One region of the Vreelandella arctica genome, then DNA from elsewhere that is predicted to be linked to it. Evidence: predicted binding sites of a transcription regulator. Region 1 holds the regulator's gene; each other region holds the start of a gene.
The links. Region 1 encodes sigma-54, which starts transcription at its own class of promoters, with help from an activator protein. Its sites were predicted from a motif close to TGGCACNNNNNTTGCTNT; they were not measured.
Positions count from the first base shown of each region.

Region 1 (10,280 bases):
CACGGGATATACTTGCCCGTTATTCGCCACCACTTCCATCGCGACACTGGCTTGATCGTCATAGCGCTGTGCTTGCTGGGCATCCAGCACTCGCAGCTCGTCATAATCAAATGTCACCAGTCCACGGGTATAGGTATCAATCAATGTTTGACGAAACACATCGGCAAAACGGCTGCGCTGCTCTGGGGTGGCGTTACGGAAATAGTTACCCATCACACTGGCACCGATATAGCGAAAATCAGCCACTTGATCGAGATTTCTATCCACTAATGCCTCAAGCTCACCAAGATTATTAGCGTAATAATCTTTACGACCCTCAAGGTCTTCCATTAGTGATTCAACATTATCGCGAACCAATGCTTCAGGGGACTGGCTCTGTGCTAGGGCCTGTAACGGCACCACTAACCCCACCATGATCATACCCACCAGCAACCAACGACTTACCATCCCGTTTACTCCTTTCATAACCATTATCTCCCGACCCGTTAAAGCACTGGGTTCGTGTCTCATTATTTGAAACATTAATTACTTGCCATGTTGGACACAAATTGCTGGATAAGTTCTTCCAACACCAGCGCCGACTGGGTATCACGAATCGTGTCACCCTCCTCCAACACCTCAGGGTCACCGCCTACGCTAAGGCCGATATACTGCTCACCTAATAAGCCAGCAGTAAGAATAGACGCTATCGTGTCTCTGGAGAGCTGGCCTTCCAGCTCGCTGTCCAGGCTTAGCACCACCCGTGCATCGAACCACTGCGTATCCAACTCAATAGATTCAACGCGCCCCACCGTCACCCCCGCCATAGTGACCCGAGCGCGAGGTTTTAAGCTGCCAATATTGGCAAAATTGGCCTCCAACTGAAACGACTGAGCGGGTGCGGAGAGTGTCAGTCCACTAACACGCAAGCCGAGGAATACAAGTCCCAAAATGCCAGCAATCATAAACAGGCCAACACCGAACTCCATGGTTTTACTGCGTCTCATGAAACTGCTCCACCCATTAAAGGCCGCCAAACATGACGGCAGTCAACACAAAATCAAGCCCCAGAACTGCAAGCGACGAATACACTACCGTGCGTGTGGTAGCACGAGATATGCCTTCTGAGGTCGGCACCAGATCGTAGCCCTGAAAGACAGCAATCCAGGTCACCACCAGCGCAAACACAGCGCTTTTGATCATGCCATTGCCAATATCACTGACAAAAGCCACATTGGCCTGCATGTTGCTCCAGTAGGAGCCCTCAAAAACACCCAACCACTCTACGCCCACCAAGTAGCCACCCCAGATACCCACCACACTAAAACCTACGGTTAGAATGGGTAGCGACACAAAGCCCGCCCATAGCCGCGGAGCGACCACCCGGCGCAGCGGATCAACACCGATCATCTCCATACTGGTGAGCTGCTCGGTGGCTTTCATCAAGCCAATCTCAGCAGTCAATGCCGAGCCCGCACGGCCAGCAAACAGCAGCGCGGCCACCACAGGCGCAAGCTCACGCAGCAGTGACAGCGCCACCATCTGCCCAAGCGCTTGTTCAGCGCCGAAATCGACCAGAATGGTATAGCCCTGCAGTGCCAGCACCATGCCGATAAACAGCCCAGACACCAACACGATGGCGAGCGAAAGCACACCGACAAAATGCATCTGATGCAACCATAAGCGCCAACCCGCACGGGATGGCACACCGACAGCGGATTGGAAGAGAAACACCCCCGCACGGCCTAATGCTTCCATTAAATCGCACCCTCGACGCCCCAATCGGGTAATACGCGCGGTACCGTTAGAAAATTTTGACTGCATTTGTCCTTGCCCTGTATTTACCCTGCATTGAAGCCATTAGCCTGTCTTTGTCATCGGGGGCTCGCCCAAAATATCGCGATAAAACGCCTCAGCGGGATAGTGAAACGGCACTGGGCCATCGGGCTCGCCATGAATAAACTGGCTAACCCTGGGGTCTTGATTCGTATCTAAGGTTTGCGGCGTACCATGGGCAACCACCTGACCATCAGCAATTAAATAGAGATAGTCTGCAATGCTCAGAGTTTCTTTAATATCGTGAGATACCACCACAGAGGTGAGTTGCAGCGCTTGATTAAGGCGCTTGATAAGCTGCACTAAAACGCCCATAGAGATGGGATCCTGACCAACGAAAGGTTCGTCATACAGGATCAACTCCGGATCCAGCGCCACGGCGCGAGCCAGTGCGACCCGACGCGCCATGCCTCCCGACAGTTCTGCGGGCGTCAAGTGACGCGCACCGCGCAGCCCGACCGCCTGCAGCTTAAGTAGCACTAGGTCGCGCACCATGGTATCGGGCAAATCAGTATGTACGCGTAACGGAAAGGCAACGTTTTCGAATACATCTAAATCGGAAAACAGCGCGCCACTTTGAAATAGCATTCCCATTCTCTTACGTAACGTAAATAGCGCCTTACGAGATAGCCGATGAACATCTTGCCCATCAATCACTATCCGCCCACGCTCAGGGGTCAACTGCCCGCCGATTAGCTTAAGCAGTGTGGTTTTACCAGTACCGCTTGGCCCCATAATCGCGGTTACTTTGCCGCGAGGAATCGTCATATTTATGCCGCGAAAAATCTCGTGATCGCCACGTGAAAAATGGAGGTCTTCAATTTCAATAAATGGAGCATCTATCATGGATCAGTTGACTCTTAACGAGGCGCACTTGGGTTAGCCATCATACCCTACTTGCGGCTATCGCGATTATAAAACAGTGTTTCTAAAACATTATCAAACATTGTACTATAACGCTACAAAACACGTCGGCACGCTTGAGTGTTTCTACTGGCCTACCCATTTATTGATAGCGAACCGGTAGCAGGCCGCCTTATAGTCAAAACGCACCCGGGCTAACGTCTCCAACTACTATCTCAACGACTGCCTATAAAGGGTGCCAAGATGTTATTCTTGATGGTTACTACTTTTTATATGTTCAAGGATTAAGAGAAAACGCTATGCGCCAGCCTCTCGCTCCACCCAGCCTACTACGCGAAAGTGCATTGCGTACGCTGCAAATTGAGCAGGCAGCCATTGGCGGCCTTCAAGCCAAACTAGACGAAAGTTTTGACCGTGCCTGCGAGCTAATTCTCGCCTGCCAAGGCCGCGTGGTGGTGACCGGCATGGGCAAGTCGGGGCATATCGCTGGTAAGCTGGCGGCCACACTTGCCAGCACAGGCACACCAGCTTTTTTCGTTCACCCTGGTGAAGCCAGCCACGGCGATTTAGGCATGATCACCCGTTCCGATGTGGTATTGGCGCTGTCTAACTCGGGTGAAACCGCCGAAGTCACTGCGCTCTTACCACTGCTTAAACGCCTGGGCATACCGCTAGTCAGCATGACGGGGCGTCCAAACTCCACGCTTGCCAAACACGCCGATGCGCACTTAAACAGTGGCGTTGAGCGTGAGGCGTGCCCGCTGGACCTCGCCCCCACCAGCTCCACCACCGCCGCCCTCGCCCTAGGCGATGCGCTGGCAGTGGCGTTACTAGAGGCGCGTGGATTTACCGCTGAAGATTTTGCCCTCTCCCATCCCGGCGGCAGTTTAGGCAAACGCTTGCTGCTGCGCGTTAGAGATCTGATGCACGACGGCACACGCCTGCCCCAGGTCGCATTGGGCAGCCCGCTGCGCGACGCCTTACTAGAGATTACCCGGCAAGGGCTTGGCTTTACCTGTGTGGTGGATAGCGAAGGGCGATTGGCCGGGGTCTACACCGATGGCGACCTACGCCGCACGTTAGATCAATTCCATAATCTGCGTGAAGTGCTCGTGGATGATGTCATGACCCGACCGGGCAAGCGTATCGGCCCCGACATCCTGGCGGCCGAAGCGGTACGCATCATGGAAGAGAGCCGTATTACCGCGCTGGCGGTGGTTGATGAACAACAGCGACCTATTGGCGCCTTACACATGCATGACCTGCTCGCCAGCGGTGTTATTTAACTACACTTAATTTAAGAATTTACTAATATGGAGGCTCTATGACCCTACCTGCTGCGCTACTCGATCGACTTCGCCGCGTACGCCTATTGGCGCTTGATGTTGACGGTGTTCTCACCGACGGCCGCCTCTACTTTCAGGCCGATGGTATCGAAATCAAAGCGTTTCACACCCAGGATGGCCATGGGCTCAAACTTCTCAAACGTGTGGGCGTTCATGTTGCGCTGATAACCGGCCGAGACTCTCCCATGGTGAGTCAACGCGCCGCCGCCCTGGGTATCGACCATGTCCATCAAGGCTGTGAAGACAAGCTGGTTACCCTGCGGGGGCTCTGTCAGCGCCTCGATATCGAGCTTGATCAAGTGGCCTACTGTGGCGACGACCTCCCCGATCTTGCGGCTATTAAGCGTTGTGGCGTCGGCATTACCGTACCCAACGCACCGGATTATATGCACACCCACGCCGACTGGACCACCGAACGCCTGGGTGGCCACGGTGCCGTGCGCGAAATCTGCGATACGCTGCTTGAAGCTCAAGGGCACTGGAGCGCGGTGCTCGACACCTACCTGCACGGCCGCAATTAAATGGTTAAACGCTTTAAAGTACGCATCTGGCTAGCCGGACTGGTGATTGCCTTAGGGGCTCTATTGGTATGGCTTGACCCCCGCGGGCCTCAAGACATCAGCATCGACCCCGACGCACAGGCTCAAGAGCCAGGCCACGTACTGGAAAATGCTGAGATCACCCTGTTCGGCGATAACGGCAACGTTTTGCAGTCGCTAAAAACGCCGCGACTTATCCATACGCCGCAGCGAAGCGAAACCTGGACGGAAGAGCCTCAAGCGGTACTGTATGATAGTGAAAACCGTCAGTGGCTGGCTAGCGCCGATGTAGGCACGCTCAACACGGCCACCCAGGCACTGTTGATGTCGGGCTCGGCTAGACTGATCGCGCCGGATGAAGGCTGGCAGCTTGATACCGAGCTATTGCATTATGATGGCCTTAATCAACATGCTTGGAGTGAAACACCGGTATTACTGCAGCAACCGCCCCAGCAAATGAGCGCTTCACGTATGGACGCGTGGCTTAACACCAGCCAGGTCCGCCTAAATGATAATGTGCGCGGCACACACCCCCCGGCCACGCAACCTTAAGAGGAGCCGCCATGAAAGCCATTATTTATACAGCCCTTTTCTCCACCACTCTTTTTGCCCTCACGATGCCGTTATCGGCACTGGCCCAAACGTCACAACAAGCCCCTGTAGAAGTGGAAGCTGACCGTTTAGATCTCGACCAGCGGGCCGGCACCGCCGTTTACACCGGGGATGTAGATATTCGCCAAGGCGAAATGCAGTTGCGAGGCGAGCGTGTTGAGATCGAACGCAACGAGGCTGGCGAACTATCGAAAGCGACATCCACCGGTGAACGCGCCTACCTGCGTCATCAAGTGGAGGGCCAAGATGGTCCCACTGAAGGCTGGGCTCGACGGATTATTTATCACGTCGCTGAGCGCCGCGTAGAGCTGATTGACCAAGCCGAGCTGATCCAGCTAGAAGACACGTTCACCGGCGGGCGCCTTGAGTATTTTATTGACCGTGAAGTGATTCAAGCACGCTCTGACGTTGACGGCAGCGAGCCCCAGCGCATACGTATGACCCTTCAGCCTGAACAATAGGGAGCAAAGCTGTGGCAACTGCTGACACCGCGCCGATCAAAACCCTCTATGCCCACCATTTGGCTAAAAGCTACAAACGCCGCCGAGTGGTTAAAGACATCAATTTGGAGATCTGCCAAGGCAGCATTGTCGGCCTACTGGGCCCCAACGGCGCGGGTAAAACCACCTCGTTCTATATGATTGTCGGGCTAGTCAAATCCGACGCGGGCAAAGTGGGTATCGACGATGTGGATTTAACCCGCGCCCCCATGCACGAACGTGCAGCGGCAGGGATTGGCTACCTACCTCAAGAGGCGTCTATTTTTCGCAAGCTCTCGGTTGCCGATAATATTATGGCGATACTCGAGACCCGTAAAGAGCTTAACCGTAGCGACCGCGAACAGCGCCTTGAAGCGCTACTCGAAGACTTCCACATTACCCATATTCGCGACAACCTGGGGATGAGCCTTTCGGGTGGCGAGCGTCGGCGTGTAGAAATAGCCCGCTCGCTAGCCACTGAGCCCGCCTTTATTTTGCTCGATGAGCCTTTTGCAGGCGTTGATCCCATCTCGGTAGGTGAGATCAAAACCATCATTCGCGCGCTGAAGCAGCGCCATATTGGCGTACTGATTACCGACCACAACGTACGTGAAACCCTGGATATTTGCGACATCGCCTATATCGTTGGGGATGGGCAAATCATTGCCAGCGGTTCACCCAGTGCCATTCTCGATAATCAGAAGGTCAGAGACGTATATCTGGGTGCTGATTTTCGCCTCTAAACTGATCAGCGGCGCCTACAATCACTGCCTGCCCATAAACCTATTTTTTGGTTCTGTAAATAGCGCTCTGCAACAACTTTACTACCAATGGCATGTTTATTGCACTTGCAACCGATACTCTCTCGCACTAGGGTGAAGCTTTCCGATTAACGCGTGGTTCTCAGATGGTCATGAAAGCTTCTCTACAACTGCGTATTGGCACACAGCTGACCATGACTCCTCAGCTGCAGCAGGCGATTGCCCTATTACAACTCTCTACGCTGGATCTGAGGCAAGAAATTCAGCAGGCCTTGGATGCCAATCCCATGCTTGAGCAAGAGGATGAATTCAGCGAACAGGCTGTCAGCGAGCCTAAAGAGGAGGAGTGGTCAGAGAGCATACCCACTGAACTGTCGGTAGATAGCGACTGGTCAGATACCTATCAAGATTCAAACAGCCTGGGCGGCAACAGCAGTGAAGGCCCAGATTTTGAGCGCCAAGCCGCCGGACAAAGCCTTCATGGTCACCTGCTTTGGCAGCTTGCCATGACGGATTTCAGTGTTCGTGAACAGCTCGTTGCAGAGAGCTTAATCGACGCACTGGATGCCAACGGCTACTTGACCCAACCGCTCAATGATATTCGTGAAGGCCTACGCGCCCAGGGAATTGACGGGCTTAGCCAGCGCGAAGTAGAAACGATTCTGCTCAAACTCCAGCAGTTTGAACCGACCGGCATCTTTGCTCGCGATCTGCGCGAATGTTTGATGCTGCAACTCGCAGCCCTCCCGGACGACACACCGCTACTCGTCCCCGCTCGCCGCTTAGTGCGCCAGTTTCTTGAAGCGCTGGGTAAAGACGACATACGCCTACTCAAGCGCCGCTTAGGGCTCGACGACGAGCAGTTGACCGATGTCATTCAACTGATACGCAGCCTCGACCCACGCCCCGGTAGCGCCTACGGTGACACCGCCGACAGCTATGTGACGCCCGACCTGGTAGTTCGCCATAACCACGAAGGCTGGCACCTAGAGCTCAACCCAGAAGCCTTGCCGCGGCTGCGCATTCAGCCCGATTATGCCAGTTTGATAAAGCGTGCGGACAAAAGCCAGGACAACCAGTTTCTTAAAGAGCACCTCCAAGAAGCGCGCTGGCTAATCAAAAGCCTCTCCAGCCGTAACGATACGCTGCTGCGCGTGGGTCGCGAAATTATCACCCGGCAAATTGGCTTTTTAGAGCACGGCGAAGAAGCCATGAAACCGCTGATATTGGCTGACATAGCAGAAGCCGTGGAGATGCACGAATCAACGATTTCACGGGTCACCACGCAAAAATATATCCATACGCCCCGTGGTGTGTTTGAACTTAAATACTTTTTCTCAAGCCAAGTGAGCGGCCAAGATGGCGACAGCCACTCCAGCACCGCTATTCGCGCCAGGCTCAAAAAACTTATTCAGGAAGAACCGCCGGGCAAACCGCTTTCTGACAGCCGCTTAGTCACGCTACTGGATGAAGGCGGCATTCAAGTAGCGCGTCGTACAGTGGCTAAATATCGTGAAGCCATGGGCATCCTCTCGTCCAGCGAACGACGTCGTCTTCGCTAGCACTCGTCAACGATTAAGGGAAACTCTCGACAAGGGCTTTGCAACGCGGCAAAAAGGGTTACAATCGAAGTACAGTCCGATGGATAAGGAGTACGTCAATGCAAGTAAATATCACTGGTCATCACGTAGATCTGACTGACGCCTTGCGTGACTATGTCAACGAAAAGCTTGAACGTGTAGAGCGCCATTACGACAACATAACCACGGTGCAAGTCACCTTATCAGTGGAGAAAGAGCGCCAACAGGCCGCCTGCACACTGCACGCCGCAGGTGCTGATTTACATGCGGAAGCCCTCGACAGTGATATGTACGCCGCTATCGACGCCCTAGCGGATAAAATCGATCGACAACTCGTTAAACATAAGGAAAAAGCACAAGCCCGCGCCCAAGGCGCAGGTGTGCGTTAATTCAATGACGTTGGAAACCATACTCCCCCCGGAACGCGTTCTGTTCGACGTGCCCGGGGGCAGCAAAAAAAGGGTGCTGGAATTTTTCAGCACCTTTATCGCACAAAATACGCCCAGCCTGGACAGCCAAGAAGTGTTTAGCCGGTTAATCGGTCGAGAACGCTTAGGCAGCACCGGTATCGGCAATGGCGTGGCTATCCCACACGCACGCAGCCCGCACTGTTCGGCGCCTATCGCTGGTTTTTTAAAACTGTCAGAAGCGATTGATTTCGACGCCATTGATGGCGACCCAGTTGATCTGGTGTTTGTCCTACTTGTACCCGAAGAGGCAGACGACACGCACCTATCCCTACTCGGCCAGGTAGCGACCATCATGAATGATGCGGATACTCGCCACCAGCTGCGCAAGGCAGGCAGTCAGCGCGAGCTGCTTGAGCTTATTACCGCCAAAATGCGTGAGCATTCAACGTCCTAAGTCGTTAACGCCAATTTAAGTTGTGAAAGCCAACTAATGGTATTTTACACGCTAAGTTGATGCTTCGCCCACCACCCCCAATGCAGCTTGATCTAAGCAAAGCGAGACTCTATGCAACTGGTGATCATTAGCGGCCGCTCCGGGTCAGGTAAATCTATCGCCTTACAAGCGCTGGAGGATCTTGGCTACTACGCCATTGATAACCTGCCCGCCATGCTGCTCGGGTCGTTGGTGGATCAATTACGCGATCAGGGCGACCGCGCTCATTTGGCGGTCAGTATTGATGCGCGTAACTTACCTGGCGCACTGGAACGTCTGCCCACGTTATTAGAGGAACTGTGCCAGCGTAAGATTGATTTTCAAGTTATTTACCTGACCACCGATGCCCGCATCCTGCTTGAACGTTACTCCGCTACCCGGCGACGCCATCCGCTGACCCGAGATAGCGAGATGACCCTGGAAGAGGCGATCAACAAAGAAGAGGAGACGCTAGAGGATATTCGCGATCTAGCCGACCTAGTGATCGACACATCGCGGTTGTCGGTACACGACTTACGCCGACGCATTACCGACCAGGTGGCACATCAGCGGCCGGATAAACTGACGCTAACGCTTGAGTCATTCGGTTATAAACGTGGTGTACCACTAGATGCCGATTTAGTATTCGACGTTCGCTGTTTGCCCAACCCTTACTGGGATCCAACGCTGCGCCAATTCACTGGCCGCGACGCTAACATCGTCGCTTTCTTAACCAGCTATCCGATTGTCGATGCCATGAGCAACGATATACAGGCATGGCTTGAGCGCTGGCTGCCCGCCTACCAAAATAGCCAGCGCAGCTACATGACCATTGCCATTGGCTGCACGGGGGGACAACACCGCTCGGTCTATATGGTTGAGCAGTTGGCTAAACGGCTGGCGCCTGGAATGGGTGAAGTTCAGCTGCGCCATCGGGAGCTAGGCTTGCAGTACACGCTAAGTGAGCAGCCTGATGCCGCCTTGGATAACCCACATCATACTGACGAGCGGCAAGAGACTTCCTAAGCGCTTCTACCCATTAATGACACCACTCGGCAAAAAGGAACCAGGGTGCCAGAAAGAATACTTACACTTACCAATCAACGCGGACTCCACGCCCGCGCGGCGACAAAACTGGTCAAATGCGGCCAGCGCTATACGGCTAAAATAAGGGTTTATAAACAGCAACAGGTCGCCGACGCCGCCAATATTATGTCGTTGCTGATGCTGGCGGCACCCTGCGGTACCGAGCTCATCATCAACGCCGAAGGCGATGACGCTGAACAGGCGCTTGATGCGATTCAAGCGCTGTTCGATGCCCGCTTTGAAGAAGATCAGTAATCGGTTCTGGTTGCTAAAGTTTAAGTTGCTGAGGATTAGTCACCGGCCACCGTCATGGCGT
Region 1 covers NZ_JBANSN010000008.1:174,390-184,669, forward strand. Annotated here, with positions in the region: gene V8L70_RS09905 (MlaC/ttg2D family ABC transporter substrate-binding protein) at 1-447, opposite strand, end outside; gene mlaD (outer membrane lipid asymmetry maintenance protein MlaD) at 522-986, opposite strand; gene mlaE (lipid asymmetry maintenance ABC transporter permease subunit MlaE) at 1,003-1,803, opposite strand; gene V8L70_RS09920 (ABC transporter ATP-binding protein) at 1,840-2,661, opposite strand; gene V8L70_RS09925 (KpsF/GutQ family sugar-phosphate isomerase) at 2,979-3,965, shown strand; gene V8L70_RS09930 (KdsC family phosphatase) at 4,004-4,546, shown strand; gene lptC (LPS export ABC transporter periplasmic protein LptC) at 4,547-5,116, shown strand; gene lptA (lipopolysaccharide transport periplasmic protein LptA) at 5,128-5,637, shown strand; gene lptB (LPS export ABC transporter ATP-binding protein) at 5,649-6,398, shown strand; gene V8L70_RS09950 (RNA polymerase factor sigma-54) at 6,563-7,978, shown strand; gene hpf (ribosome hibernation-promoting factor, HPF/YfiA family) at 8,077-8,385, shown strand; gene V8L70_RS09960 (PTS sugar transporter subunit IIA) at 8,390-8,860, shown strand; gene rapZ (RNase adapter RapZ) at 8,972-9,904, shown strand; gene V8L70_RS09970 (HPr family phosphocarrier protein) at 9,950-10,219, shown strand; gene pmbA (metalloprotease PmbA) at 10,255-10,280, opposite strand, start outside.

Region 2 (10,280 bases), on a different contig from region 1:
AATGTTGTGATACTTGGCCAGGTAATAAGCGATGGCCAGACCGTGACCACCGCCACCAATGATCACCACATCGTAGGAGGGCTTGAGCTCCTTGGGTGGCGGCAGATCCACATCAACGGGGTAGTCCGATGACAGGCCATATTTAAGCAGTCCAAAAGGCATGGAGATGCCCTCCTGTATCGCATTAGGTAAGTGCTGGCTGGGCCGCTTGACGGTGCTGCAGCTTGGTCGCTGTGACGGTGTTTTGCATCAAGTAGGCAATCGTCATGGGGCCGACACCGCCGGGCACCGGCGTAATGGCTTTCGCTACTTGGCTGGCGCTTGCGAAGTCCACATCGCCGACCAGTCGTGTCTTGCGCTCGCCCTCATTCTCGCCATTAATTGCCTGCTCAACGCGGCTGATCCCTACATCGATCACCACCGCGCCGGGCTTGAGCCAGCTGGCATCGATCATTTTCGGGCGACCCACCGCGGCGACGACAATATCGGCCTGACGGGCGATGGTTTCGGCATTCACGCTACGCGAGTGCAGCAGCGTCACCGAGCAATGGGCGTGCAACAGAAGCGATGCCATGGGCTTGCCAACGATATTGGAGCGGCCCACCACCACGGCATGTTTGCCGCTTAGGTCGCCACAGGTTTCCTGCAGCAATCGCAGACAGCCGCTGGGGGTGCAGGGCGTCAGCACATCGCTCCCCTGCACAAGGCCACCCACATTGGCGTGATGGAAACCGTCGACGTCTTTCAGCGGGTCGATGGCCTGAATAACGGCTTCTTCGTCGATCGTGTCCGGTAGCGGTAGCTGCACCAGAATGCCGTTGACTTCGGGGTCTTTGTTTAGCGTGTCGATCAACGACAGCAGTTCGGCCTGACTTAATGTCGTGTCGAAGCGGTGTTCGAATGAACGAATACCGACCGCTTCCGCCTTTCGAATCTTGTTTCTGACGTACACGTGGCTTGCGGGGTCTTCGCCAATCAGTACAACGGCCAAGCCGGGGGTGGTGCCTTCAGCCGCCAGGTGTTTAACACTTTCGGCGACTTCGGCAAGCACCCGCTCGGCACAAGCTTTACCGTCGATGAGGGCCGCAGAGGCTTGGGTCGTTGCGCTCATTGGAAAATCACCGTCTTGTTCTGATCCAGAAAGACGCGGTGCTCAAGGTGATACTTGACCGCACGAGACAGGGCTATGGTTTCGGTGTTGCGGCCAACGGCGACAAGATCCTGGGGGCGATAGGTATGATCGACGCGCTGAACTTCTTGGTCGATGATCGGCCCTTCGTCGAGATCTGAGGTGACATAGTGGGCGGTAGCACCGATCAGTTTTACGCCTCTCTCATGCGCCTGATGGTAGGGCTTGGCGCCTTTGAAGCCCGGTAGGAAGGAGTGGTGAATATTGATCGCACGTCCGCTCAGCTTCTGGCACAAATCATCCGATAGGATCTGCATGTAACGCGCCAGCACGACCAGTTCGGTCTGGGTTTCTTCGACGATATCCATGATGGCCGCTTCCTGTTGTGGCTTGGTCTCCTTGGTGACGGGTAGGTAGACAAAGCGAATCCCCTCACGCTCGGCCATGGGGCGAAGATCCAGGTGGTTGGAGACGATGGCGGTAATCTCCATGTCCAGCTCACCCTTGCCATGGCGGTACATCAAGTCACTTAGGCAATGGTCAAACTTGCTCACCATCAGCAAGACCCGCATGGGCTGGGAGGAACTGTGAATCTGCCAGTCCATCTCGAAAGGCTGCGCCACCCCCGCGAAATCATTGCGCAGTGTCTCGATGTCCGGCGTAGCGCCCTCGTTGAAGCGAAACTTGGCGCGTAGAAAGAAGCGCTTCAGCTCTTCATCGTCGTATTGGGCCAGTTCACTGATATAGCATCTGTTTTCGCTTAGATATGAGGTCACTGCCGAGATGATACCGGATGTCGCTGGGCAAGAGACGCGAATAATGTAGTTATCATCGTGAATGCTCATTTTTTTCTCCTATATAAAATAATTTATTTATATTTGGATAAAATTAGTTATTTTTATCCAAAAAATAGAAATTAAATCCTTATTTAGTAGAGTAGCTTTATATTTGTGTTTTTGTCGAGGTGGTTATCCAAGCGCTCTATCCATTTTGTTCAGTCATCAAGGCCACGCTGCTCAAGTCATCAAAACCCGCTTTCCCAAGCGAGGCCATTGGCGTAACATCGCTTTTCATTCTTTTAGGGAAATAATAATTCCTTTCAGTAAAGCAAGAAGCTTGCCATGTCTGGCATGGCCAGGACAAACGGTACATACCTTGCTTTATTTCATATAAAAAACAGTTAATTAAGGAGTGGATTTTAAGTCAGCGAAAATGGCTATTTTTAGGTTTAATTTTTTATATGTGTTTTATACGTTCGTTGCTGGTGCGATTTTTAGATGGTGTGCACTGTTACGGCGCAGGATACATAAAAGCGATGGAGCTGAAGAGAGCCGGCAGGGGGTGTCGATAACAAACAATAAAATATTTAATTCTTTATAAACAATCGATTATGCTTTTTTTGTTGCGATGGAGAGGGCGGCCAAATGATATTGGCATACTAAGTGCTTTTCTTTTTGGGAAATATAGTTTCTTGAAAGGAATTATCACGAGGGTAATAATATGTCTCCAGAAGCTGCCGTTAAATTTATCAAAGATAACGATGTGCGCTACTTGCTGGCCCAATTTGTTGATATTCACGGCGCGGCTAAAACCAAGTCAGTGCCGGCGAATTGTTTGATGGACGTGGTAGAAAAAGGTGCTGGTTTTGCAGGCTTCGCTGTTTCCGGCCTAGGTATGAAGCCGCATGGGCCTGATTTTATGGCGAAAGGGGATTTGAACTCTCTTTCGCTGGTGCCGTGGCAGCCGCGCTATGCGCGTATGGCCTGCTGTGGCTATGTCAACGACGAGCCTCATCTGCTTGATAGCCGTGTCGTGTTGCTTAAGCAATTAGAGCGGTTAAGTGATAAGGGATGGACGCTAAACACCGGTTTAGAGCCTGAATTTTCATTGTTTAAACGTGGGGCCGCAGGAGAGCTGTTGCCTGTAGACGAGAGCGATACGCTCGCCAAGCCCTGTTACGACTATAAAGGCTTGTCGCGGTCTAGAGAGTTTCTGGAACACTTGGTGGAAGCACTGCAAAGCGTTGATTTCGATATTTATCAAATCGACCATGAAGATGCCAATGGTCAATTTGAGATCAACTATACCTACAGCGATGCGCTGACGTCCGCTGACCGTTTCACCTTTGTGCGCATGGCCGCTGGTGAGATTGCCAATGAACTGGGCATGGTGTGCTCGTTTATGCCCAAACCGCATGCCGACCGGCCGGGTAATGGTATGCACTTCCATCTCTCGATTGCCGACCAAGACGGCAAGAATGTCTTTGGCGATGACAGCGACCCGCAGAACCTGGGGCTTTCCCCCACGGCGTATCACTTTCTTGGCGGCCTGCTGCATCACGCGCCAGCGCTGTGTGCCTTCGCGGCACCCACGGTTAACTCTTATAAGCGTCTCGTCTCGGGCGGCTCCAGCAGCGGCGCAACGTGGGCACCTGTGTTCATTACCTATGGCGATAACAACCGTTCAGCCATGGTGCGTGTGCCTTATGGGCGTTTGGAGTTTCGTCTGCCGGATGCTGGCTGTAATCCTTATTTGGTGCATGCAGCTCTTATTGCTGCTGGCCTTGATGGTATTGACCGTCAACTGGATCCCGGCAAGGCACAAAACATCAATTTGTATGAACTGACGCCCGAGCAGTGTCGCGAACAAAACATCGATATTTTACCCCAGTCACTCTCTGAGGCGGTTGACGCTCTGGAAGCAGATTCCGTGCTGCGTGAAGGGCTTGGGGAAGCAATTACCGATGAGTTCATCAAGGTCAAGCGTGAGGAGTGGGCTGAATACAGCAGCCAGGTCAGCGATTGGGAAATCCAGCGCTACGCGGAATTCTTCTAATGATTGAGTCTTATCGAAACGTAAGACATGCACTGACGAATAAGCCGAGGTAATGCTATGTGTGGAATTGTTGGGCTTTATCTGAAAAAACCTGAACTAGAAAGTCGGCTGGGTGAATTGTTCGAGCCGATGCTTATTGCCATGACCGATCGCGGGCCGGACAGTGCCGGTTTTGCTGTTTACGGCGATGAATACGACGCTGGCGTTAAACTGACGCTGCAAAGCGACGATGCCGATTACGATTGGCAGGCCTTGGCCGATCGCTTGAACGCTGCCTTTGGTAGCTTGGACTCGTGGTTCCAGAATGCCAACGTGGCCGTGCTTAAGCTGGCCAGTGAAGAAAAGCAGGTGCTGAGCTGGGTGGCTGAAAACATCCCAGACGTCAGGGTGATGAGTGCCGGACAAAGTATCGAGATTCTAAAGGGTGTCGGGCTTCCTACTGAAGTGGCGGCGCGTTACAACCTTAAAAATATGCGTGGCAGCCATGCGATTGGCCACACGCGCATGGCCACTGAAAGCGCTGTCACGTTACAAGGCAGCCATCCGTTTTCGACCGGGCTGGATCTGTGCCTGGTGCATAACGGCTCGCTTTCCAACCACAACCGTCTGCGCGATAAGCTTAAGCGCCAAGGCATCAGCTTTCAGACCGACAACGACTCTGAAGTGGCTGCTGGCTACTTGACGTGGCGTATGTCCAAGGGCGAACCCCTCAATCAAGCCCTCAAGAGTGCGCTTAAAGATCTGGATGGCTTCTTTACCTTTACTATTGGCACCCGCGATGGTTTTGCCGTGGTACGTGACCCTATCTCCTGTAAACCTGCGGTGATTGCCGAAACCGACGATTACGTTGCGATGGCCTCCGAGTATCGTGCGTTAGCCGATCTGCCAGGCATCAAGGAAGCCAAGGTGTGGGAGCCGGAACCGGCGAAAATCTATGTGTGGGAACGTGATGGTGCAAAGGTGGAGGCCGCCTAACTTATGAAAACATACGACCTTTCAAGCGACAGCCTGCGTGAACTCAACCAGGCTCTTCACGATGCGGACATAACGGCCAGCGAACGTGAATGGCGCGTTGCTAATCCGAACGGGGCGCACAATATTGCGTGCGGATTAAATGATGCTATTAGCGTCGATATTGACGGCCACGCGGGGTATTACTGCGCGGGGATGAACCAGAAGGCCAATGTCACTGTGCATGGCAACGTCGGTGTTGGCGTCGCTGAGAACATGATGTCCGGCATGGTGCATGTTAAAGGCGATGCGTCCCAATCAGCTGGTGCCACGGCTCAGGGCGGCCTGCTGGTGGTTGACGGTAACGCGTCGGCGCGCTGCGGTATCTCCATGAAGGGTGTCGACATCGTCGTCAAAGGCAATATTGGGCCAATGAGCGCCTTCATGGGGCAATCGGGATGCCTGGTAGTGTGCGGCGATGCAGGTGAAGCACTGGGAGATTCGATTTATGAAGCACATATCTATGTCAAAGGTTCGGTCACTTCCCTGGGCGCTGATTGCATTGAAAAAGAAATGCGCCAAGAGCACTTGGATGAAGTAAGCGACCTGCTTAAGCGTGCCGGGGTTGAAACAGATCCTACTGCCTTTAAGCGCTATGGGTCGGCACGCCAGCTATACAACTTCAAAGTCGATAACGCCTCGGCCTACTAATCAGGAGCCTGACATGACCGATAAACAGAGTAATCCGGCACTGAGAGAGTCCGCGACCTTTGGTCGAGACGTCATCGCCGAGATCCAGCGCGCCGCCGAAACCGGTATTTATGATATTCGCGGCTGGGGGGCAAAGCGTAAGGTTCCGCATTTTGATGATCTGCTGTTTCTGGGGGCGAGCATGTCGCGCTACCCGCTGGAAGGCTATCGTGAAAAGTGCGGTACCGACGTTACCTTGGGGACTCGCTACGCCAAGAAGCCGGTCGTGATTGATACTCCGGTGACCATTGCGGGCATGAGCTTTGGAGCCTTGTCGGCGCAGGCGAAAGAAGCCCTGGGACGCGGCGCATCAGAGGTGGGCACCTCAACGACCACTGGCGACGGTGGTATGACCGCCGAAGAGCGCGGCCAGTCCACTAAACTGGTCTATCAGTATCTGCCGTCGCGTTATGGCATGAATCCTGATGACCTGCGCAAAGCCGATGCCATTGAGATCGTGCTGGGCCAAGGCGCCAAGCCAGGTGGCGGTGGCATGCTGTTGGGGCAGAAAATCTCGGATCGCGTCGCACAGATGCGCAATCTGCCCATGGGTATTGACCAGCGTAGCGCTTGCCGTCACCCTGATTGGACCGGGCCGGACGACCTGGCCATCAAGATCGCTGAGCTGCGAGAGATCACTGATTGGCAGGTGCCTATCTACATTAAGGTGGGCGCCACCCGCACTTACTATGACGTCAAACTAGCCGTTAAGGCGGGCGCCGATGTTGTGGTGCTCGACGGTATGCAGGGCGGGACAGCAGCAACCCAGGATGTGTTTATTGAACACGTAGGCATTCCCACCATGGCTGCCATTCCGCAAGCCGCCCAGGCGCTACAGGAAATGGGTGTCCATCGTGAAGTGCAGTTAATCGTTTCAGGTGGGATTCGTAACGGTGCTGACGTTGCTAAAGCCATTGCCCTGGGGGCTGACGCCGTGGCAATCGGTACCGCGGCATTGATCGCGCTTGGCGATAACCACCCACGTTACGAAGAAGAGTACCAGCAGCTCGGTTCTGCAGCTGGCTACTATGATGACTTCCAGGAAGGCAAGTGCCCAGCGGGTATTTCCACCCAGGATCCCGAACTGAGCAAGCGTCTGGATCCGGTGGCTGCCGGTAAGCGGTTAGCTAACTATCTGCGAGTAATAACGCTAGAGGCGCAGACACTAGCAAGAGCCTGCGGAAAATCTCATCTCCATAACCTGGAGCCGGAAGATTTGGTCGCTTTGAATATCGAAGCCGCAGCGATGGCCAGGGTGCCGCTTGCCGGTACTAACTGGATTCCAGGACAACAGTTCTAAGCCATGCGCGTGCAAGGACAAGGCACTGTTATATAGCATGTAGCCTTCACCTGTTATGGGTGGGGGCTTTTTTAATGTACTTTTTGCACCAGAAAGTGCTGTCTAAAACCTAAAAATCACTAAAACGGCTCGTGGTTATCATGAGTGGCCTCTACGTGTTTGGTAATTAAGCGTTTTGTTTCTTGGCATGAATAATGCTTCTTGAATACAGTGTTTAGTAAAATGCGGTGTTTAATAAAAAACGTGCTTAGTAAAAATACTGCGTTAAGTAAAAGAGCTGAAAGTGCACTAGCGCGATTGCTGCTTTTACGAGCTTGCCGCTTAGCAGAAAAGGGGGTAGGTGATTACGCTCGACCATTTCAACTTATAACTTAAATGATTGCTTAAGGGTAATAAAATGAACGAAATAAGTTTAGAGCTCAGTTATGCGCTTGATACTTTTTATTTTCTTGTCTGTACGGTGTTTGTCATGTTTATGGCCTGCGGCTTTGCCATGTTGGAGTCAGGGCTCGTCAGATCAAAAAATACCGTCGAAATACTCACCAAGAATGCGATGTTGTATTCGGTGGCCTGTATCGTCTTTCTGATAGTGGGCTATAACGTGATGTATCCCGCTAACCCGATCAGCAGCGTGATCCCTGGCCTGGGTTTCATGTTGGGCAGTGATCATAGCGTGTCGGATATTTCTGCTGGGGAGGGGGCGCCTTATTATTCTTCCATGGCCGACTTTATTTTTCAGGCAGTGTTCGCGGCAGCCACCATGTCGATTGTTTCTGGGGCAATAGCTGAACGTATGAAACTGTGGCCGTTTTTGATTTTTGCCGTGTTCATGGTGGGGGTGATTTACCCCGTGAATGGCTTTTGGAAGTGGGGCGGTGGCTTCCTTGATGAGATGGGCTTCCAGGATTTTGCCGGGTCTGTCGTGGTGCACATGGCGGGCGCCTCTGCCGCGCTGGCAGCGGTCTTGCTGGTCGGCCCGCGCAAGGGGCGGTTTGGCCCTAATGGCGAAGTCAGGGCTATTCCAGGTGCCAACCTGCCGATTGCCATGCTGGGCATGTTCATTCTGTGGATGGGCTGGTTTGGGTTTAATGGTGGTTCAATGCTGAAAATTGCCAGCGTAGACGATGCCAATGCGGTCGCCCGTATCTTCGTTAACACCAATACGGCCGCCGCATCAGGCATGGTGGCTGCAGCGCTGCTCTACCGGTTGATGTTCGGCAAAGCGGACATGACCATGGTGATCAACGGCGCCCTGGCCGGGCTGGTGTCGATTACCGCTGAACCGCTCTTGCCCAACCCAGGAATGGCAGTCGTGATCGGTGCTATTGGTGGTGTTGTGGTGGTGTTTTCCGTATTGGGGCTTGATCGGTTGAAAATCGACGACCCGGTCGGCGCCATTTCGGTACACGGAAGTGCTGGCGTATGGGGGGTCCTGGCCGTCGTCCTGACTAATCCAGATGCGTCTTTCATGATCCAGCTGATCGGTGCGGTTGTTGTTTTTGCCTGGATGTTTGGGGCTAGTTTGCTGGTGTTGTGGATCATCCGTATGACGATGGGCTTACGCGTCAGCGAACAAGAAGAGTTCGAAGGGATGGATGTTCACGAATGCGGTATGTCTGCTTATCCTGAATTCGTGTCTTTCACTACAAATACAGAAGCAACAGAAGGAAAAGCAAAGCGGGGCAGTGCTACCAAAACACATAGGGTGGCGGAGACCAGTCCCGAAGTGCGATAAGTGATCTATTGGTGCCAGGGGTATAGCAAGATTATGATAGTTAATAATTTTCCTGATAATTTACTTGTTGAGTGCCAACATGTATTTGCTTTTTCAGTCGACAAATACCAAGACGATTATGGCTGAGTAAGGCAAAACTGTAGAGCGAACGCGACATCCAGCCGAGGCTACTGCTTTCAAATGGTATTGTTAGCTGAGATAACCAAGCGTGTGGTACGGCAAACGTTATTTTGCCCAATTCACGGTGCGGTGCCGCATGTGAATTTTGTCTGTTGCCGTTGGACATTTTGAAGTAGGGTACGCTGTACGTGGTGGCCTAGGGCAATGAGCAATCCTGAAAGCTCTATAATGAAAACAACGCTGCATGTGACTAATTCACTTTATGACTAAACATATAGCACCAAATCAGACGCTTATCAGAATGCCGTCTCTGACGGCGGTGAAGTCTTTCGTTGCCGCGGCTCGTTACCAGAACTTTACCCGCGCCGCAGAGTCGCTTTGCGTGACACAAGCAGCGATCAGCCGCCAAGTAAGAGAGCTTGAGGGGTTTCTGGGCACCGATTTGTTCAAACGGGTAGGACGCTCGATAGAGCTTACCCAGGAAGGGTCGATTTTTTTCGATGCAGCCCAGCTATCTTTCCTGAATATTGCCCAGGCAGCTGACCGCATCCGAAACAATCGGGTTTCCAACGCAAAGCGGACGCTCACCCTGTGCTGCTCCCCCGCCTTCTCAGCGTTTTGGCTGTCGCTTCGCTTGCCAAGCTTTTTTAGCATGCATTCCAATATCGACCTTCAGGTTCTCTCGACCGAGAACTTTCTCACGATGGAACCGGGGGTATATCCAGATATTTTCATTACAAAAATGCAGAAAGTCAGGGAGGGTTATCACAGCATCCCCCTATTTCATGATGTGATTTATCCCATTTGTACGCCCAGCTACCTCGCAGCCCATCCTGAAATAAACACCTTGGAAGGGTTGCGCGACGGGGTGCTACTTAACTTAAGCCCTTACGGACGCTCGCAAGTGTCGGAGCATGTGAACTGGGAGTCATGGCTAGCCATCCATAAGCTGGAGTGTGCCGGAAGTTCTCAGAATGCAATCCATACGTTCAATGCCAATGACTATAGTATGCTGATACATATGACATTGAAAAATCAAGGAGTAGCGTTAGGGTGGGATCATCTTGTCGGCCCTTTGGTAGCTGATGGTCAACTCGTTAAGCCTATTGATAAAGAGTTAGTGCTTGAAGGCACGCGTCATTATCTTGCTTACCGTGAAGATAAAGCAACAGATGAAACTGTCTCTATGTTTCGGGAATGGTTCATGAGTCAATGTGCTGACTCAGTTAGAAAGTAATATTTTTAATATGATAGGGGCATTGTGGCTTTGACGATAACTAAATCTCAAGACCTTAAGTATGAACCTTTATCTGTGGGATTTTTATTGCTACATCGCTTTACGCTTTTACCTTTTGCTGCTTTTGCAGACTGTTTGCGCTTAGCTGCCGATGAGGGGGATCGTAGCCGTCAGCTGCATTGTCATTGGTCTTTCATGACCAGCACTGGCGAGGATGCAGAAT
Region 2 covers NZ_JBANSN010000024.1:37,653-47,932, forward strand. Annotated here, with positions in the region: gene V8L70_RS17260 (FAD-dependent oxidoreductase) at 1-162, opposite strand, end outside; gene folD (bifunctional methylenetetrahydrofolate dehydrogenase/methenyltetrahydrofolate cyclohydrolase FolD) at 185-1,111, opposite strand; gene purU (formyltetrahydrofolate deformylase) at 1,108-1,974, opposite strand; gene glnT (type III glutamate--ammonia ligase) at 2,630-3,964, shown strand; gene V8L70_RS17280 (class II glutamine amidotransferase) at 4,022-4,939, shown strand; gene V8L70_RS17285 (GltB/FmdC/FwdC-like GXGXG domain-containing protein) at 4,943-5,626, shown strand; gene V8L70_RS17290 (FMN-binding glutamate synthase family protein) at 5,640-6,965, shown strand; gene V8L70_RS17295 (ammonium transporter) at 7,363-8,700, shown strand; gene V8L70_RS17300 (LysR substrate-binding domain-containing protein) at 9,122-10,057, shown strand; gene V8L70_RS17305 (GlxA family transcriptional regulator) at 10,253-10,280, shown strand, end outside.
Region 2: a site for sigma-54 is predicted at 7,149-7,166, ahead of V8L70_RS17295 (ammonium transporter). Genes of this name have one in related genera too.

Region 3 (10,280 bases), on a different contig from region 1:
CGCCAATATTTCTGTTTATATCGGTCTTTGTGTTTGCTGTTCGCTACGATAAATCCGTGCCGGAGGGGTTTCTTATTCAGCGCGTAAAGTATGTGATGGTGCCGTACTTTGTGTATGGCTTTATTTATTCCACCGCTGAATGGTTAAGCCAACAGGCGTCGGATGAGCCGGTGGGGTTCGTGGCTAATGCTATCGAGTATTACGTTTATGCGGGCTGGCATGGCTATTTTTTGATCATTGCGATGCAGTTTTACGTGGCTTATTGGCTGTTTACCCGCTGGCAGCTGTGGCGATTGAATCCGGTGCCATGGTTGTGGGGTGCCTGCGTTATCAGCATGGCGTATTGGGGGCTGGCTTATTGGTTTGATGTTGATTTGCCCGGCTACCTGCTGTGGATCGCCCCGCTGGGGTGGATCTATGTGTTTTTCCTGGCGCTGGTGCTAGTGCGCTACTACCCGCTAGCTCAAGAGGGTGTACTCGCTGAGCGGCCCACCTGGATGCAGCAATTGGCGCACCCGGCGTGGTTGGTGCTGTTGGTGGCGCTAATTATAGCGGCGACGTTTGCGGGTTGGCTGGCGTTTTCATCCAAAGAGGTGTGGGTGATTCCATTTTTCGTGCTGTTTACGCTTTGCGCCATGCGTTATTTGGCTGGGCGCCCGGCGCCATTGTGGGTGCGCCACATCAATGCGTATTCGTTTGGGATTTACTTGGCCCACCCCATGTTCTTTGTGCTTGCCGATCTGGTCGTTGAGCCTTTGTCGTTGCCGATTGGGGTGTATGCGCTGGTACTCATCGTCGTGGGACTCGCCGGGTCGGTGGCCCTTAATAAATTGGCGAATACCACCACACTGGGAGCGATGCTGTTTGGCAAGCGCTTGAAGGTTCGGTAATGGAAATATGTGAGTGCATAAATCGAAAGGCACGGCTTACCGCTTCGATGTGTAAGCGAGATCCGGGTCGTTGGGCAGCATGGCGGATGTGTGTTCAGCAGCCTGGCTAAGCAAGCGGCCGCTGTACGTTTTTAAGCGAGTGGGGCAGTCATGCAAACGCTGTAAAAAATCGTCAATCGCGCTGGCGTCATCCAGCTCGGGATCAAATCCACCTAAGCGCTCAAGCCAGGCCCGCCTGACGGCGATGTAGGGCGGTAACAGCAGCGTGCTTGCCAATAAGCGGCGCAGGATGCGTTTGGCTAATGATGGCTGAGCAAGGCCAACAATTAAGGCATCAAGGTTGTAGGTGTTCAATTGCGGGTAGAGTGAGCCCCAGAGGCTGGCAGGCAGTGGCTGCTTCTGCAGCGCAATAATTAACCACTCAGCTTGGCTGGCAAAGGCTGCTTTATTGAGGCGTGCGCCTAGTGGTAGCTTGGGGGTGATCAAGCAATGAGTGTGGTAGCGCTGCTCAATCGAGCTGAGACGCGCATGGGCTTGCGTGCTGGTTACCAAAATGGGCAGCAAGTGGTCGGCTACGCCAGAATCACGTATGGATTTTAAGTGGCGTGGCAACATGTTACCCGTCACCATGGCATCAACGATAAAGCAAACCGACCCCATTTGCCGACTCCGATTGTGAGCAAATCTATCAAATTGTAATTTATTGTAGTATCTGGCTTATTTGGGTAGCAAGTAAAAAAACTTGCGAGCCAAAAAAGAGGGCTCACTATTATTCATGCACTTTATTGGCGCATAAAACATTATTTTTGCCCTGTATTGGTGCGCTATGGCTTTTTTAAACAGCTGCCGAACCAGCATTTAGCTGCTATGCGTCATCAAGAGGCATCCTTGTCCACTTTTTAACGTTTATAAAACAATTGGTTGCTGATTTTTTATGCCATCTTGGTGCAGGGTTGGCATGTTCTCTGCATTATATTTGCAAGCGGCTAGCGGGCCGTAGGCATAAGCCCTACGACGTGCTAAAACGATAGCCGGTCTGAAATGCTCGCTGAGCGATTTGTTCACTAATGTCAGGCAAACGTTGAGCGAACAAGAATGACAAACGTGCGGTTTAGCGCGTATTTTGTCGAACAACACATTTATCGGTAGCTTACAGTCGTTAACTTTAAGCCACGCTCATACCGGAGGACTCTATGTCAGCCAAGACTCTCGCGCTAATTGAAGAACATGATGTTAAGTGGGTAGATCTGCGTTTCACCGACACTCGCGGTAAAGAACAGCACGTGACTGTGCCTGCTCGCGATGTGAACGAAGAATTCTTTGAGAATGGCCAGATGTTTGATGGCTCTTCTATCGAAGGTTGGAAGGGCATTAACGAATCCGACATGATTCTGCGCCCGGAAGATGGCACTGGCTATCTCGACCCCTTCACCGAAGATGCGACGCTGGTTCTGCGCTGCGACATCATCGAGCCGGCCACTATGCAGGGCTACGATCGTGACCCGCGCTCCATCGCCAAGCGCGCTGAAGCTTATCTAGAGTCTACTGGCCTGGGCGACACTGCGTTTTTCGGTCCTGAGCCTGAATTCTTTATCTTTGACGAAGTGCATTGGAAGTCTGACATTCAGGGCTCCATGTACAAAATCACGTCTGACGAAGGCGCTTGGGCGACCAGTAACCAGGTAGAAGGCGGTAACTTAGGCCACCGCCCGCGCGTTAAAGGCGGCTACTTCCCGGTTCCCCCGGTTGACAGCTTCCACGATATTCGTGGCGCGATGTGTAACACCCTGGAAGCGATTGGCCAGACTGTCGAGGTTCACCACCACGAAGTTGCCAACGCGGGTCAGAACGAAATCGGCGTTAAATTCAACACGCTGGTGAAGAAAGCTGACGAAGTGCAGGAAATGAAGTACGTGATCCACAACGTGGCGCACGCGTATGGTAAAACGGCGACCTTTATGCCGAAGCCGCTGGTAGGCGACAACGGTTCTGGTATGCACGTTCACCAGTCGTTCTGGAAAGGTGGTGAGAACCAGTTCGCCGGTGACGAGTACGCTGGCCTGTCTGAAATGGCGCTTTTCTATATCGGCGGCATCATCAAGCACGCCCGTGCCCTAAACGCCTTTACTAACGCTTCTACCAACTCGTACAAGCGTCTGGTACCTGGCTTTGAAGCGCCGGTCATGCTGGCCTACAGTGCCCGTAACCGTTCTGCTTCTATCCGTATTCCTTACACCGCTAGCCCGAAAGGCAAGCGTGTTGAAGCTCGCTTCCCTGATCCGACTGCCAACCCGTACCTGGCATTCTCTGCCATGTTGATGGCCGGTATCGACGGTATCAAGAACAAGATCCATCCTGGCGATGCAATGGATAAAAACCTGTACGACCTGCCGCCAGAAGAAGGCAAGTTAGTACCGACCGTAGCACACAGCCTGGATCAAGCACTGGAAGCCCTCGACGCTGACCGTGCGTTCCTGACCGAAGGTGGCGTGTTCACCGACGAAATGATCGATGCCTACATCGAACTCAAGATGGAAGAAGTGGAGCGTATCCGTATGACGACGCACCCCATCGAGTTTGATATGTACTACAGCTGCTAATCAGCGCTTTTAGCACCTAACTGCTACCATCACCCTAGCGGTGGTAACAGTTGATAAAGACGCAGTTGATCAAAACGCAGTTGATCAAAATAGTATCAAAACCCCGCTTCGGCGGGGTTTTTCGTTATTGAGGGTGTGACAAGTGTGAGGAGCAGTATGGGCAAGCTAACCACGTACACGATCAGCTTCTTGATGGCCGCTTTGCTGGGCATCGGGGCGGCCATCATGTCAGGTGCGGCTTTTGGGCAAACGGTTTTCAGGGTCATTGATGAGCACGGCAACGTTACGTTTACCGATAACCCTGGCCGCGGCGGGGAGGCGTTGGAATTGGCACCGTTGCCAAGCCTGCCGCCTGGGTTAAGCGCAGCTACGGCCAGTGTAGCCACGCCCGCTACTGGGCGCCCACGTGGCAAGCCAGGGCAGCCTTTTATGCCGTATGACCATTTTTCGATTGCACTGCCCCAGCAAGGCGCACGGCTGCCGGAGCGAAGCACCGCGGTGGAAGTGGCTATTGCGCCTCCGCTGCGCGATGACCACCAAGTGCGGCTGATAGTGAATGGAGAGATTAGCCAGACCGCGCTGCACAGTGATGTTTTCTGGTTAACGGGGCTTCCTGCGGGGCAGCACGAGCTTCAAGCAGAGCTACTGGATAGTAGCCAGCGTTTACAGCACCGCACGCCCGCAGTGACGATTACGGTTCCTTAGACCGGGTGGTTAAAATCTCGAATGCACTAAATTGGTGCGGTTGTGGAGGCATTTGGCGCGGTGATTGCGCTAAAACGATCCATCTTCTTTTATTGCTATGCCCGCAAGCCGTGCAACTAGGCATAAATGCATAATTGGCGCGCTTTTTGCAGTTCCCTCATTGATTATCCACCTGTAGGTCTGCAACGGCGATGGAAGACGTAATTTCTCAGGACACCACCATGCATCAGCGTTTGCTTGAACATCTCACCACGGCGGTACTGCTGCTGGACGGCGAGCTGCGTGTGCGCTGGATGAACCCTGCCGCTGAAGCCTTACTAGCGGTTAGCTTAAGCCGCGTTCACGGCATCAGCCTAGATACGCTTCTGGGCGGTGTTGACAGCATCGATGAGGTATTGGCTAAAGCGCGGGATGCGTTTCATCCTTACACCCAGCGAGAAGCGCGTATTACGCCGCTGAACAGTGAGCCGCTGACGGTCGACTACACTGTAACGCCGCTATCGGACGACGAGTTACTGTTAGAAGTGGAGCCGCGGGATCGGTTAATGCAGATCTCGCGTGAAGAGGCGCTGACCACTCGCCAAGAAACCATCAAGATATTGGCCCGTGGGCTTGCTCACGAAGTGAAAAACCCGCTCGGCGGGATTCGTGGTGCTGCACAGCTGTTAGAACGGGATTTAGACGATCCGGCGCTGCGCGAATATACCCATATCATTGTGGAAGAGGTGGATCGGCTGCGCGACTTGGTCGACTCCATGCTGGGCCCTAACCGTGTGCTTAAGCATGAGCCGGTCAATATTCACCGGGTGTTGGAGCGTGTACGCGCGCTGTTAATTGCCGAGCATCCCAGCGTTGTTATTAGCCGCGATTATGACCCCAGTTTGCCCGACCTTTCCGGCGATGAATCTCAAATGATTCAAGCGGTACTCAACGTTGCACGCAACGCCGTGCAAGCCATGAGCGATGCTCAAACCCCTGAACCTACCTTAATATTGCGCACCCGCGCCCGGCGACAGTTTACCCTCGGGGCGGAACGCCACCGCTTAGTCAGTGAAGTCTCGGTGATTGATAACGGCCCAGGCATTCCCGATACGCTGCAGGAAACGCTGTTCTACCCGATGGTGTCAGGACGCGCAGAAGGCAGTGGCCTTGGGTTATCGATCGCCCAGTCGATTTTGCACCAACATCAAGGATTGATCGAATGCGACTCACGACCCGGACATACCGAATTTCGTTTACTGATTCCATTGGTAATAATTTTACCGGAGAAGCGTCATGACTGAGGCTACACGTACCGATGTTGCGCGGGTGGTGATTGTCGATGACGACCGCGCTATCCGCTGGGTGCTGGAGCGCGCCTTGGCGCAGCCCGATCTCGATGTTGAGTGTATTGAGCGTGCAGATACAGCCCTTGCGCGTTTACTGGAAAGCCCTCCCGACGTGCTGGTCACCGACATTCGTATGCCAGGCATCGACGGCCTGGACTTAATGGCGAGAGTACGCGAGGCGCATCCCGATCTACCGGTGATCGTGATGACCGCCCATTCCGACCTAGACAGCGCCGTCGCTTCCTATCAGGGCGGGGCGTTTGAATACCTGCCTAAACCGTTTGACGTTGATGAAGCCCTGGCGCTGGTGCGCCGCGCCGTGGCCCACGCCCGGGAACGCCAACGACCGGTCGCCGTGCCGGAAGGCTTAAACGCTGAGATTATTGGTGAAGCGCCCGCGATGCAGGAGGTGTTTCGCGCCATTGGCCGTCTTTCTCACTCGCATATCACGGTGTTAATCAACGGGGAGTCGGGGACGGGTAAAGAGCGCGTTGCCCAGGCGCTGCATCAGCATAGCCCGCGTGCCGGTAAACCCTTTATCGCGTTGAACATGGCGGCGATTCCTCGCGACTTGATCGAATCGGAGCTGTTTGGCCATGAGAAGGGTGCTTTTACTGGGGCGGCACAGCAGCGCCAAGGGCGGTTTGAGCAGGCCAACGGCGGCACACTGTTTTTAGATGAAATAGGCGATATGCCATCGGAAACCCAAACGCGCCTGCTGCGCGTGCTGGCGGATGGTGAGTTCTATCGCGTCGGGGGGCATACGCCGGTCAAAGTGGACGTGCGTATCATCGCCGCTACTCACCAAAATCTAGAAGTGCTGGTGGATGACGGCCGCTTCCGGGAGGATTTGTTCCACCGCCTGAACGTGATTCGTATCCACCTGCCGAAACTGGCTGAAAGGCGCGAAGATATACCACGTTTAACCCGACACTTTCTGGCCGAAGCGGCGAAAGAGCTGACTACCGATATCAAGGTGCTGACCAGTGAAGCGGAAGCCCACCTAACACGCTTGCCGTGGCCCGGTAACGTGCGGCAGTTGGAAAATATCTGCCGGTGGCTGACGGTGATGGCGTCGGGGCGTGAAATCCTGGTTGAAGATTTGCCGCAGGAACTGCGCTCGCCAAGCGCTTCCGAAAGTAGCGCCCATGGCGATTGGCGTACGGCGTTTCGCGACTGGGCGGATCATGCCTTGGCCGAAGGCCATACCCATCTTTTGGAAGAGGCGGTGCCCGATTTTGAGCGGATTCTGATTGAAACCGCTTTAAAGCATACCGGTGGACGCAAAGGTGAAGCCGCTGAACTGCTTGGCTGGGGGCGTAATACACTGACCCGCAAATTAAAAACGCTGCTGCCAGCACTGGCTGACGAGTAAAGGCTAAGCAGTCGTTACTGCTCAAGGCGTTTAATCTCAGCCAATATCGCCTCAGCTTCTTCGGTAAGGGTGGCATTGGCGCGCATATCGCCGTTACGAGACGCTTCCATCGCGGCTTGCAGTTTACGCTCATAATTTTGCTGGAGTTTCTTTTTGGGGTCGCGCTTAAACATGCCAAACATAAGCAATTTCCTCACTATCTGGTTTTGGTGTACACCATTTGTATAGGTTTTGGTTGCTTGTGTCGAATGTTTGTTTTGGTCAGCGGTTATGCGTCGTTCTGAGAGTCCGCGCTGCATTGACATAGAAAGCGCTCAAAATCGACCAAAATGGTGTCGAGGCTGGCGTGTAAGCGGTGATCATCGTCCACCATTCTCAGCGACAGCCGCTGCAGGCGAGCACGTTCAATCACCGGTTCAGGGGCAACGATATCATCGCGCCAGCCGTGAACAATGTGCGTGTGGCGTGCCTGGATGGTGGGCGACGTTTCAGGGTAGGCGGCTATGCCTAACGCGGGGGCTAACAAAAAACAGCCTAATACGGGCTGCTGAGCGCTGACGGCCGCGCTTAGCCACCCGCCCAGGCTTGAACCTGCCAGTACACAGTGGGCAGGGTCATCACCGCGCTCGGCTATCACCTGTAAAAGATGCTGAAGACGTTGCTGGGGCTCTGCCATGCCTCGATAGTCCATTACCACGGGCTCACAATCATCTAGTTTTTCAGCAACGCCTTTTAGTGCCTGGATTTTAAGTGCCCCTGGGCCGCTCTCTAGGCCGTGGGATAAGTAAACAGTCATCATCACGTTTAGCTCGCTGAGCGTTGGATAGCTTCTCCACCCTGTTCGATATCCTCACCAGCACCCCGAATGGTATTGCAACCACTTACCAACAGAAGTGTGGTCATGACGAGTATGGCAAGCGCAATAGTACGTTTCATAGCGGTTTCCTCAAAGGCATGGGCGTGCGTCAAACATTGATAGAGCTGTCTGGACACTTTTTAAAGCAAAGCCTTTTTATAGCAAAGTGGGAAGGTTCGTTAGCAAAAATAATCGCTGTTGCGCCGTTTCGCCATCATTTTAATGTGTTTCAGCTAGATAGATGTGTCTTGATAACGTGTGCTTATGTCGCATGTGCCAGTTCTACACATCAAAAGTGCAGGGAAATTAGCCTATTTGGAGATGTTTGTTGTTTTTAAGTTATTGTTTTTAATTATTAATGTTGATTATTGGCATGGCTTGGCGCAGTCCCTGCAGCTACTGAGTAGTTGCGTAGAAGTTCAGTTGTTTAGCTCTAGCCGTTTAGATAATTGTTATTAGTAACTAAGTGAGTGGGTTGAGAGAAAAAAGGAAGGCAGGACGCCGAAAGACAAACAGGGAGTTAAGTTAAAGGACAATCCGCCCACTCACTGGTTGCAGCGCAAGGAGGCGCTGTTCATCAGACCAAGGAGTGGAGTCGGTGCAAAACGGCCATCTCGTGAAAACGGGGTGGTCTTTTTGCGTGCGAAAAATATTTTAAGTACTTGATTTTTATATATTTTAAAATTTAGCTTTTTGCATCGCTTTTGTACACACAGCTCTCGTACAGATAAAACCTGTGTTTTAGTCTATCCTTTCGATAAAACCAAATGTAGCGGTTAGAAAACGTCAACGTAACGACCGCACACGACCAGGGACAAGATTATGGCGATGGCATTGATGTTATGCATGTTTGTTTTGTTCTTAGGGTTTTCGGGGGTTGGTGTGTATATGATGTTTAAGACATCTTTCATGGCCACTATGGACGAGCGCGATGACATGCCTCCCGACATTTAACCAACTGCTCTAACCATAACAATTATTTAAAAATAACTAAAATGCCCGCGTAAGCAGGCATTTTGCGTTAGTGCTTCCAACGGCCTTTGCCTCGCTCAGGCACCATACGCTCGAAATAGAGCAAGCCAAATGCAAGCCAGCCCACGGTTAATAAGCGGTAAAAATAAGTCGGAAGAAAACGGCCATTACCCCATCCAATAAAGGCTGACCAAGGCAAAGGCATAGCCCAATGCAGCGCCTGCCAGTACATCACTCACATAGTGCAGCCCCAGTCCGACGCGGGAGATCGCAATCAGTAGGGATAGCGGTAGGATCACCGGTAGTAGCCAGGGGGTGTGAGCGGCTACTAATACGCTAAACATCACCGCATGCATGGTGTGGCCGCTGGGAAAACTATAACGATCACGTGCCGGTTCACAGCACAGGATGCCCTCGCTATAGGTGATAAAGGGCCGCTCACGACAGAGTCGTGTTTTTACCAGGCGATATACAGCTATGGCAAACAGCGCAATAACGCTGTACTGCATCAACCGCCACGAGCCGTTTGGTTGAAGCCAGGGCTGGGCCAGAATCAGCAGCACCCATACCGGCCAATCACCTAAGCGGCTGGCAGCTTGCAGAGTAATGCGCCAGGGGCGATACAGCGAGAGCCGCGATATGCGCTGGCATAATTGCCACTCTAGTAAATCAAGACGGTCGAATACGACAAGCGGACGCGGGCGCATGGTGAGCCTCCTGGGCTTGGTGTAAATAACGCAGAAACTGCTCTGCAATCCCTGTCCAGCTCTGTTCAAGTGCACGTAAGCGCGCTACTCGACCTAGGCGCGCGTAGTCAGCGGGGTGCTGGCACAGCTCGACCGCTGCCTGCTGAAAGGCAGCGCTATTGCCAGCGGGAACGGTAATACCGTTATAGCCACTATTAATGAGTTCGGCGCTGGCAGCATGCTCATAAGCCACCACGGCTAAGCCGCTGGCCATTGCTTCTGCGACCACATTCCCCCAGGTTTCTGAAAGTGAGGGGAAAATAAACAGATCGGCACTGGCATAGTGGCGAGCCAGCGATTCCTGCCCCACGAAGCCGGTGAAATGCGCGTCCGGCAGTGCTTTTTCCAGCTGTGCCCGCGCAGGGCCGTCGCCTACGATGACCTGAGCGATATCGGGACGCACTTCGCGCATGGCTTGAAGGCTTTCATGGAGCAGGGTGAGGTTTTTTTCGGCGGCTAACCGACCAACATAAAGTGCGACCGGCTGATGTTCGCCTACGCCCCAGCGCTGGCGCAATTGTGTATCACGATGAGCAGGCGAGAAGCGCTCTCCGTCTAGCCCACGTGAAAGCACATGGATATCCCGGATCCCTTGCTGTTGAAGCGTATTAGCTTGCTGATGGGTAGGCACTAACGTTAGGTCGCAGCCATTATGAAAGTAGCGAAGGTAGCGCCGTGTGGTCGATGCCAGCCAAGTAACACCATAATCTTCGCAGTAGTGATCAAAGTTCGTGTGCCAACCCGCCACTAGAGGGATATTGAGCCGCCGTGCCGCTTGACGAGCAGCCCAGCCGAGCGGGCCTTGGGT
Region 3 covers NZ_JBANSN010000006.1:138,728-149,007, reverse strand. Annotated here, with positions in the region: gene V8L70_RS07600 (acyltransferase family protein) at 1-890, shown strand, start outside; gene V8L70_RS07595 (hypothetical protein) at 927-1,550, opposite strand; gene glnA (glutamate--ammonia ligase) at 2,084-3,490, shown strand; gene V8L70_RS07585 (DUF4124 domain-containing protein) at 3,647-4,195, shown strand; gene glnL (nitrogen regulation protein NR(II)) at 4,417-5,478, shown strand; gene ntrC (nitrogen regulation protein NR(I)) at 5,471-6,898, shown strand; gene V8L70_RS07570 (DUF6435 family protein) at 6,913-7,080, opposite strand; gene V8L70_RS07565 (YqiA/YcfP family alpha/beta fold hydrolase) at 7,167-7,697, opposite strand; gene V8L70_RS07560 (entericidin A/B family lipoprotein) at 7,703-7,834, opposite strand; gene V8L70_RS07555 (phosphatase PAP2 family protein) at 8,894-9,433, opposite strand; gene V8L70_RS07550 (glycosyltransferase family 4 protein) at 9,396-10,280, opposite strand, start outside.
Region 3: a site for sigma-54 is predicted at 4,331-4,348, ahead of glnL (nitrogen regulation protein NR(II)). Genes of this name have one in related genera too.